DNA from 4 places in the Streptomyces cinereospinus genome. Region 3 is predicted to be linked to each of the others. Evidence: riboswitches for the same ligand, from Rfam matches in the RefSeq annotation. Region 3 holds a riboswitch; each other region holds the start of a gene.
What was found. A riboswitch is a leader RNA that binds a small molecule or an ion and turns the genes downstream of it on or off. The one in region 3 is predicted to bind cyclic di-AMP.
Positions count from the first base shown of each region.

Region 1: another riboswitch for cyclic di-AMP. It lies ahead of ACFF45_RS02110 (C40 family peptidase); the one in region 3 lies ahead of ACFF45_RS17615 (M23 family metallopeptidase).
Region 2: another riboswitch for cyclic di-AMP. It lies ahead of ACFF45_RS28390 (transglycosylase family protein); the one in region 3 lies ahead of ACFF45_RS17615 (M23 family metallopeptidase).
Region 4: another riboswitch for cyclic di-AMP. It lies ahead of ACFF45_RS06105 (C40 family peptidase); the one in region 3 lies ahead of ACFF45_RS17615 (M23 family metallopeptidase).

Region 1 covers NZ_JBHMCY010000003.1:59,750-61,940, forward strand. Annotated here, with positions in the region: gene pcrA (DNA helicase PcrA) at 1-495, opposite strand, end outside; cyclic di-AMP (ydaO/yuaA leader) riboswitch at 1,151-1,320, shown strand; gene ACFF45_RS02110 (C40 family peptidase) at 1,329-2,191, shown strand, end outside.
Region 2 covers NZ_JBHMCY010000071.1:26,567-28,757, forward strand. Annotated here, with positions in the region: gene ACFF45_RS28385 (transglycosylase family protein) at 1-443, shown strand, start outside; cyclic di-AMP (ydaO/yuaA leader) riboswitch at 630-809, shown strand; gene ACFF45_RS28390 (transglycosylase family protein) at 814-1,530, shown strand; gene eno (phosphopyruvate hydratase) at 1,794-2,191, shown strand, end outside.
Region 3 covers NZ_JBHMCY010000031.1:15,932-18,122, reverse strand. Annotated here, with positions in the region: gene ACFF45_RS17620 (PP2C family protein-serine/threonine phosphatase) at 1-945, shown strand, start outside; cyclic di-AMP (ydaO/yuaA leader) riboswitch at 1,137-1,315, shown strand; gene ACFF45_RS17615 (M23 family metallopeptidase) at 1,328-2,191, shown strand, end outside.
Region 4 covers NZ_JBHMCY010000008.1:31,019-33,209, reverse strand. Annotated here, with positions in the region: gene ACFF45_RS06110 (ABC transporter permease) at 1-395, shown strand, start outside; cyclic di-AMP (ydaO/yuaA leader) riboswitch at 1,099-1,285, shown strand; gene ACFF45_RS06105 (C40 family peptidase) at 1,289-1,762, shown strand.

The DNA of each region.
Region 1 (2,191 bases), on a different contig from region 3:
CTTGGACTCCCGGCGCAGGATGCGCACGCACGCGCTGTGGAAGGTCATCACCCACATCGCGTTCGCGCGCGGGCCGACGAGCTGCTCCACGCGCTCCTTCATCTCGCCCGCGGCCTTGTTGGTGAAGGTGATCGCGAGGATCTGCCCCGGGTGCACCCCGCGCTCGCCGAGGAGGTGGGCGATGCGGTGGGTGAGGACGCGGGTCTTGCCGGAGCCGGCACCGGCCACGATGAGCAGGGGGGAGCCGGAGTGGACGACGGCGGCGCGCTGGTTGTCGTTCAGCCCCTCCAGGAGCGCGGCGGCGTCCACGGCGGGGCGCGGGGCGCCGTCGCGGTAGTAGGCGTCCCGGTCCGGGGGCACGTCGTCGAACTTCCCGCCGAACAGATCGTCCGGGATCGGCTCCGGAGCGTGCTCGTCCTCGGGCGGCGGGGGCTCCTCGTGGGCCCGCGGGGCCTGGAGGTCCGCCAGGAAGCTGTCGTCAAAGAGGCTGCTCATCGCTCTCCGAGTCTAGGGTGCCCCACCGACAGCCCGCGGCCGCCCCGGAAACATCCCGGACCGGAACAGCGGACGATCGTGCGGGGAAGACCGACGATCTTGCCGCGGCGAGGCGGTGGGCCCCACCGCGGCGAGGCGGGCGATCCCGCCGCGGCGCCGAGGCCGGACGGCCACGGACGTAAGGCCGGCGACCGTACCGGCACAGACAGAAGCCGGCCTCGCGCGCGAGATGTGCCCCGGCCACGCACGTGAGGCCTGCGGTCACGCACGTGAGGCCCGGTCCGACCTTGCACGTGAGGCCCGCTCCGACCACCCACCGCACGACAGACCCGGCCACGCACCGCACGACGGACCCGGCCACGCATCACCCGGCAGACCCCGGCCGCACACCGCGACGCAGCCCACGGCCCCCACCGGCCACGCACGCGACGCAGACCCCTGCCCACACCACGAGGCGGGCACCGCCCGGCCGCCGCCGCGGCCGCCGGCCGCGCACGCTCACCGTCCGAACACGATCTCACGCGAGCCGTAACGACTGACTAAAGGTCACGAAAATGTATCGGGCATATCACCCACCAACCTTCACACGGGCCACACGAGTTGGCTACCGTTCCGGTCAGGCCGCACGACCCCCACCGGCGAACGTCGCCGGGCCGCGCGGCCTCCGCCGAGTCCGGTGCGCCCCAGGCAGCCGGAGCCGGGGACCCAACCGAATCTGGGGTGAATCGGCCCGCCTCCCTCCCCGGGAGCGGACCGTAGGGCAACCCTTCCGAACCACCCGCCCGAACCCGACAGCTAACCCGGTAGGCGGCAGATGGAAGGAGTCGCCTCCTTTGGCGTCGCACCGCAAGTCGCGCCCCGCCGGCGCGCGCGCAGCAGGTATACGGACCCCCGCACTCGCCACCGCCGCCCTCACGTCCGTGGCCCTGCTCTCCCAGACCGCCAACGCCGCCCCCTCGGCCGACGACAACCCGAGTCTCGAAGAGGTCGAGAAGAAGGTCGACGACCTCTACCGCCAGGCGGAGTCGGCCACCGAGAAGTACAACGCGGCCAAAGAACGGACCGCGAAGCAGCGCAAGCGCGTCGACACCCTCCTGGACGACGTCGCCCAGCGCGCGCAGCGGCTGAACGACGCGCGCGAGGAACTGGGGACGTACGCCGCCGCCCAGTACCGCACCGGCGGGTCCCTCCCCGAGACCGCCACCTTCCTGCTCGCCGACTCGCCGCAGGACTACCTCGACCGGACGCAGCTGATGGGCCGGCTGACCAGCCGCCAGAAGGACGCGGTCGACGAGTACTTCACCGAGCAGTCCGCGACGATGAAGAAGCGCCAGGAGGCCACCGAGAGCCTGACGACGCTCACCGAGTCGCAGAGCGACCTGCGGACGGCCAAGGCCACGGTCCAGCAGAAGCTCGCCGACGCGCGGGAACTGCTGTCGCGGCTGACCGCCGAGGAGAAGGCCCGCCTCGCGGCGATCGAGAAGGAGAAGCAGGAGGAGGCCGAGCGCAGGGCCGCCGAGCTCGCCCGGCAGCAGGCGGCGGAGCAGCGGCGCCTGGAGGCGGCGCGACAGGAGCAGGAGCAGGTGCAGGAGTCGGCGGGCGGCGGTTCCTCGACCGCGACCGGCGACCCGTCCGGTTCCGGGACGTCGGTGCCGGACTCCGCGTACGGCACCAAGGCGGAGAAGGCGCTCGCCTT
Region 2 (2,191 bases), on a different contig from region 3:
CCGAACCCACCCAATCCTCCGAATCGGGCGCATTCCTCCCGTCCTCTCCGTCGGCTGACGTGCCGTCGAACACGCCGAGCACCTCGAACCTCACCGATACGGGCGCCCTGAGCGTCGGCCGGCACCGTGGTGGAAGCGCGAACGAAGACCTGGCCGGCGGCCGTGCCGGCGAGTCCGCCGGGCGGCATGCCTCGCGCGACGGCGCCACCGCCCGTGCGGCCGTCGAGGGCGCGTACACCGTCCGGGAGGGCGACAGCCTCTGGGGCATCGCCGACTCCCTTGGCGTGCAGGGCGGATGGTCCGCCCTCTATGCCGGGAACAAGGACTCCCTCGGCACCGACCCCGACCTCATCGTCCCCGGTCAGACGCTGGACATCGGCGTCGGGCAGGATGCCGGGCAGTCACCGGGACGAGCCGGACACCAGTCCGGAAAACGCCCCTAGGTGACGGGAGTTCATGTCACACTTCGAGCCGAATGTCCGATACGGCGAAAGTGTGGGATGAGTCTCAGAAATGCTGATCGTCTTTGATATCCGGCCGATCACCTGTCTACGGTCATGACCGCTCGCCAACGCGGGCCCCGGTTGCCGCAACGCCGAATCCTGCCAGCGGCCGTCCGGGAACAGTCGTCGCGTCAAGCGCCGTAGGCAGGAGCGGGGGACCCAAGGTAAGTGCCGGGCCCGGCGGTTGAGGAGACTCAGCGCCGGAACCGGCTAGGGGTGAAGCCACGCCTCCCACGGAGGTGTGGCCGGGCAACTCAACCGGCCCGAACCCGACAGCTCACCTCGCAGGCGTCGGTGAGGGGATCCAACCATGCTGTTCTCCAGCAAGGGCAAGCACCGTCGTCCGTCCAGGACCGTCCGCGCCATCGCCGCCGTCGGCGTCACCGGTGCCGCCGCCGTGGCCGCCCCGCTGGTGGCCGCCGGCAGCGCCTCCGCCGCCACCGCCGCCGAGTGGGACGCCGTCGCCCAGTGCGAGTCCGGCGGCAACTGGGCCATCAACACCGGCAACGGCTACTACGGCGGTCTGCAGTTCTCCGCGTCGACCTGGGCCGCGTACGGCGGCACGCAGTTCGCCGCCACGGCCGACCAGGCCGGCAAGGAGCAGCAGATCCAGATCGCCGAGAAGGTGCTCGCGGGTCAGGGCAAGGGTGCCTGGCCGGTCTGCGGCACGGGCCTGTCGAACGCCCCCTATGGCGGCGGCTCCACCCAGAGCACCGGGCAGAGCACGGAGCAGAGCGCCGAGCAGGGCACCGAGCAGAGCGCCGGCGCCGGCACGCGGGCGACCGAGGAGCAGCCGGCCTCCCGCTCGCAGGACCGCCCGGCCGCCGGGGAGACGGTCACCACGCCGGCCGGCGACAAGGTCGAGAAGGGTGACGGCGAGTACGAGGTCGTCGAGGGCGACACCCTCAGCACCATCGCCGCCGACCGCGACGTCCAGGGCGGCTGGGAGAAGCTGTTCGAGCTGAACAAGGACATCGTCGAGGACGCCGACCTCATCTACCCGGGCCAGCAGCTGCACCTGCAGTAGTCCGCCGCCGAGTCTCCCGTGCGGGCTCCCCCCGTCCCCACGGGCTCCCCGCCCCGGTGCGTGTTCCCCCGTACGCGCCAGGGCGGGGATTTCTTTGTGTCACTGTTGGGCATCGATGTCTTTGTTTGGTTCGGAAACAATTTACTCTCGGTTCCGTCCACGAGATGGGCGACCGGCTGGCCGATCGCACGGAGCCGGTTAGGCTCGTCTCGCAGAGCCGCTGCGGTCCTGCTCACCGCGTCACATCCACGAAGGAGATGCTCGTGCCGTCCATCGACGTCGTCGTAGCCCGGGAAATCCTGGACTCCCGAGGCAACCCCACGGTCGAGGTCGAGGTCGGCCTCGACGACGGCAGCACGGGTCGTGCCGCCGTCCCGTCCGGCGCCTCCACCGGCGCCTTCGAGGCCATCGAGCTCCGCGACGGCGACCCCGACCGCTACCTCGGCAAGGGCGTCGAGAAGGCCGTCCTGGCCGTCATCGAGCAGATCGGCCCGGAGCTGGTCGGCTACGACGCCACCGAGCAGCGCCTGATCGACCAGGCCATGTTCGACCTGGACGCCACCGACAACAAGGGCTCGCTCGGCGCCAACGCCATCCTCGGCGTCTCGCTCGCCGTCGCGCACGCCGCCTCCGAGGCCAGCGACCTGCCGCTCTTCCGCTA
Region 3 (2,191 bases):
ACGATCCTCACCGGCGTCGCCGCCGTCATCCTGGGCGTCGCGCTGGACCTCGCGGCCGGCACCCTGCTGCACGTCGAGTCGCTCACCGAGCTGGTCACCGTGGCGACGGTGGCCGTCCTCGCCGTGCTCATCAACGCGCTCGTGCGGCGCAGCAACGCCCTCCTCGACTCGGCCCGGGAGATCGCCGAGGCCGCCCAGCTCGCGGTGCTGCCGGAACCGACGGAACGGATCGGCGGATTCGAGATCGCCGCGCGGTACGAGGCCGCGCAGGCGGACGCCTTCATCGGCGGTGATCTGTACGCGGTCCAGGACAGCCCGTACGGCATCCGGCTGGTGGTCGGGGACGTGCGCGGCAAGGGCATGGGGGCGGTGGCGGCGGTCGCGGTGGTCATCGGGGCGTTCCGGGAGGCCGCCGAGCACGAGGCGACGCTGGAGACGGTGGCGCAGCGGCTGGAGCGGGCGCTGGCGCGCGAGGGCACGCGGCGGGACGGGATCGACGCCGTCGAGGGCTTCACCACCGCCGTACTCGCCGAGATCCCGCACGGCGACGGGGTGGTGCGGATCCTCAACCGGGGCCATCCGCCGCCCCTGATGCTGTACGCCGACGGCACCGTGAGCCCGCTGTCCGCGCGCGACCCGGCGCTGCCGCTCGGCATGGGCGAGCTGGGCGTCTGGCCGGACCGCGCGGAGGAGTCCCGCTTCCCGGGCGGGGCGACGCTGCTGCTCTACACCGACGGCCTGTCCGAGGCCCGCAACGCGCAGGGCGTCTTCTACGACCCGGCGGCCCGGCTGGCCGGCCGCACCTTCGGCGGGCCGGGCGAACTGCTGTGCGTGGTGGCCGACGACGTGCGCCGGCACAGCGGGGGCGGGGCCACCGACGACATGGCCCTGCTCGCCGTCCGGCGCCCGTCACCGGGTGTGAGCGAACAAACGCCCTCCGCATAACAACTGACACACAGTCAGATACGGGAACGGTACTGAATGCCGGTCAACTCGCCCGGTTTTCGCCGTGCATGGCCTGTACGTCCGGGCGGGATTCGTTAATGATCAAGTGGAACGGCTTGGAAATCAGGCCCCGGTTCTATTAACGTCCGATAACGCAGCGCGGTCGTCCCAGCCGTCACCAGAGGCGGCTCCGTGCGCACGCGCCGAATCCCGCGCGGGGCCCTCACCGGCCGCACAAGGGAACCGGGGAACCACCACCTTGGGGTGAATCGGGCGTATGCCGCCGTACCAGTACGGCTTGATTACGCGCGTAGGAGACCTTCCTGCTCCGAACCCGTCAGCTAACCCGGTAGGCGAGAAGGAAGGAAAGGAGTACGCCCACGTGGCGTCCAACCGGCCTGTCCCCCCTGCCCCGTTCGTGCCGGGCCAGCGCACCGACGACAGCACCGACACGTTCGTCTACGGCGCACCGCGCGCCGACGAGGGCCCGTGGGAGGAGTGGAACCCCACCGCGGAGACCGTCCGTCCCGTACGCGGCCGGCACCGCGTCAGCAAGCAGCGCGGCGGCGGGCTCGCCCGCAGTTCCACCGTCCTCGGCGTCGGCGTCATCGCCGCGGTCGGCGCGGGCGGCATGGCCAGCGCGAACAGCGGCAAGCCGCCGGTTTCGATCTCCATGCCGGACCTGCCCTCCGTCGGCGCGCTGATAACCGACGACGACACCGGCTCCGAGACCACCGAGGCCGCCGGCACCCCGCTCAGCAGCCTCGGCACCACCGACGCGGACACCGCGGAAGGCACCACCGACGCCGGTGAGGCCCTGCGCGCCCGCATCATGGCGCAGGCCGAGCAGCAGCAGGAGCAGGTCGAGAGCAAGGCCGCCGCGGACGCCCTGGCCGCCGCCGAGAAGGCCGCCGCCGATGCCGCGGCCAAGGCGGAGAAGGAGGCCGAGGAGAAGGCCGCCGCCGCCAAGGCGAAGGCCGAGGAGGAGGCCCGCCAGAAGGCCGAGGCCGAGCGCCTCGCCGCGCTGGCCAGGCTGTACGCGCTGCCGACCTCCTCGTACACCCTCACCTCCACCTTCGGCCAGGCCGGTGCGCTGTGGTCGTCCGGCTACCACACGGGCCTCGACTTCGCCGCGCCGGCCGGCACACCCATCAAGGCCGTGCACAGCGGCACCATCACCGAGGCCGGCTGGAACGGCTCGTACGGCTACAAGACCGTGCTCACCCTCGACGACGGCACCGAGATC
Region 4 (2,191 bases), on a different contig from region 3:
GCGACTGGTGGGCGGAAGCCGCCGTCCTCGGACTGTCCACGCTGGCGGTGAGCAGCGCGGTCGCCGGCCTGGGCGCGCTCCTCGGCCGGGCCGGGGTCGGGCTCGCCGCGGCCGTGCTGATGCTGCTCGGCAACCCCTTCTCGGGGGCCGGGTCGGCGCCGGAGATGCTGCCCGAGCCGGCCGGGGCGATCGGCCAGTGGCTGCCGCCGGGCGCGGGGACGACGCTGCTGCGGTCGGTGTCGTACTTCGACGGCGCGGCGGCGCTGGAACCGGCGCTGACGCTGACGTGGTGGGCCGCGGTGGGGCTGGGGGCGGTGCTGCTGGGCAGCGCGCTGAAGTCCCGCGCGGGGCAGCGGAAGCCCGGCGCCGGCCGGGAGCCCGCGCCGGCGGGCTGACCGCCGTCCGCGCGAGGGCCGGCCGCCGTCCCCACGGGGACGGGAACCGCGATCCGGGCGCGAGCGCACCCGCCCGAAGGCTCGGCCGGCCGGCCGTCACCCGGCCCTGACGGGCCTGTTCGGACGTATCGACCCGGCGTACGACGGGACCACGTAGCGTGGGCCGAGCGCCACCCGGCCGCTGGTGCACGAGCGGGCGGACCGCCCGACGCGCTCGCGCCGACGCACCAGCGGGCCGGGACCGCACGCCGCACCCGGACCTCGCGCGGGCGCTGCGCGTGCCGGACGGTGAGCGCCGCACGGCGCGTGCCACCGCCGCACCGCGCTCCGACAGTTGCGGCACGGCCCGCTCCTCCGCCGTCCGCCCCGGCCGCGGGCCGGCGCGACGGAACGCCCGGGGCGCAGCCGAAACGGACCAAAAGGGCTACCGCCGTCCGAAGGATCCTCACCTCCTTTTCCGGGGCCCTTGCGGTTGCGCAACGCGAGCTGCTTCGAGGCGGAATGAGGCCTTCCAGTGCTGGTCCGGGGTGGCGTGGCACTCTTGACACCCCTTCGAACGTCCGGCTGTCCACCCGAACGGGCGAGTGGTGAGTAACACCACAAATCCCCGGTTGCGTTGGGATTTTAGGACTTCGGTGAGTCAAGATCCCTGACTGACGACAAGCCCCCGCCACCGCGGCGGGGCGGTCCGGGCGGACGCCGAGTCCTGCCGCCGCCTGGATGACCGGTCGACAGGAGTGGATCGGCAGGAGTGGAGGACCCAGGCACGACGGGTCGCCGGAGCACGACGTCCGAGCGTCCCTTGGGGTGAAGCCGCGGCAACGCGGCCGGGCAACTTCGCCAGCCCGAATCCGACAGGTCATCCTTCACAGGCGGCTGACGAAGGGTTGCGCATGACCGCGCTCAATCGTGTCCCGTCGCTCATGGCCCGGGCCGGTACGGCCTCGGCCCTCACCCTCGCCGCAGTGGGCGGCTCCGTGGTGGCTCCGGGCCTCGTCCCGGAGGCCGCGGCCGCCACGCCGGCGACGAAGGCGCTCCAGGTCGCCGCCTCGAAGAAGGGCTCCCCGTACAAGTGGGGCGGCACCGGGCCCCGCCGGTTCGACTGCTCCGGGCTGACGCTGTACTCGTACAAGAAGGCGGGCAAGAAGCTGCCCCGTACCGCCGCCCAGCAGTACAACAAGACCCGCCACATCTCCGCCGGGAGCCGCAAGGCCGGCGACCTCGTGTTCTTCCACTCGGGGTCGAACGTGTACCACGTGGGGATCTACGCCGGGAAGGGGAGGATCTGGCACGCCCCGAAGACCGGGGACGTCGTGCGGCTGCAGAAGATCTGGACGAAGAGCGTCTGGTACGGCCGGGTCAAGTAACCCTCGGAGGGCGGTGGCGGCCCTCACGAAGGGCCGCCACCGCCCCGCCGGTCGCCGCGCCCGGCTGTCCCGCCGGGGATGGCCGGCGCGCACCGGCAGGCCCGCGCAGCCGGCGACCCCGTCCGCGCCGGCCGACGCACTCGGCACCGACACCCGCGCCGGGCCCACACACTCGGCGCTCGCGGCCGCGCCGGGCCACACACCCGGAGCGCTCGCGCCCACGTCGGGCCGCGCACCCGGCCGGCGGCGCCCAGCGGTTGTGGCGCCCCGAGTCCGCCGTTCGGGCGGGACGGCTGCCGGAGCCCCCCGCACGGGCAGCCGGGCGTCCATCGGCCCCCGCGCCACGGCCCCAGCCGTGGACGGCTTCCGCGCTCCGCTCGGCGCCCACGACGACCGTGCCCGGCAGCCTCGGCCGACCCCGGGGGCCGC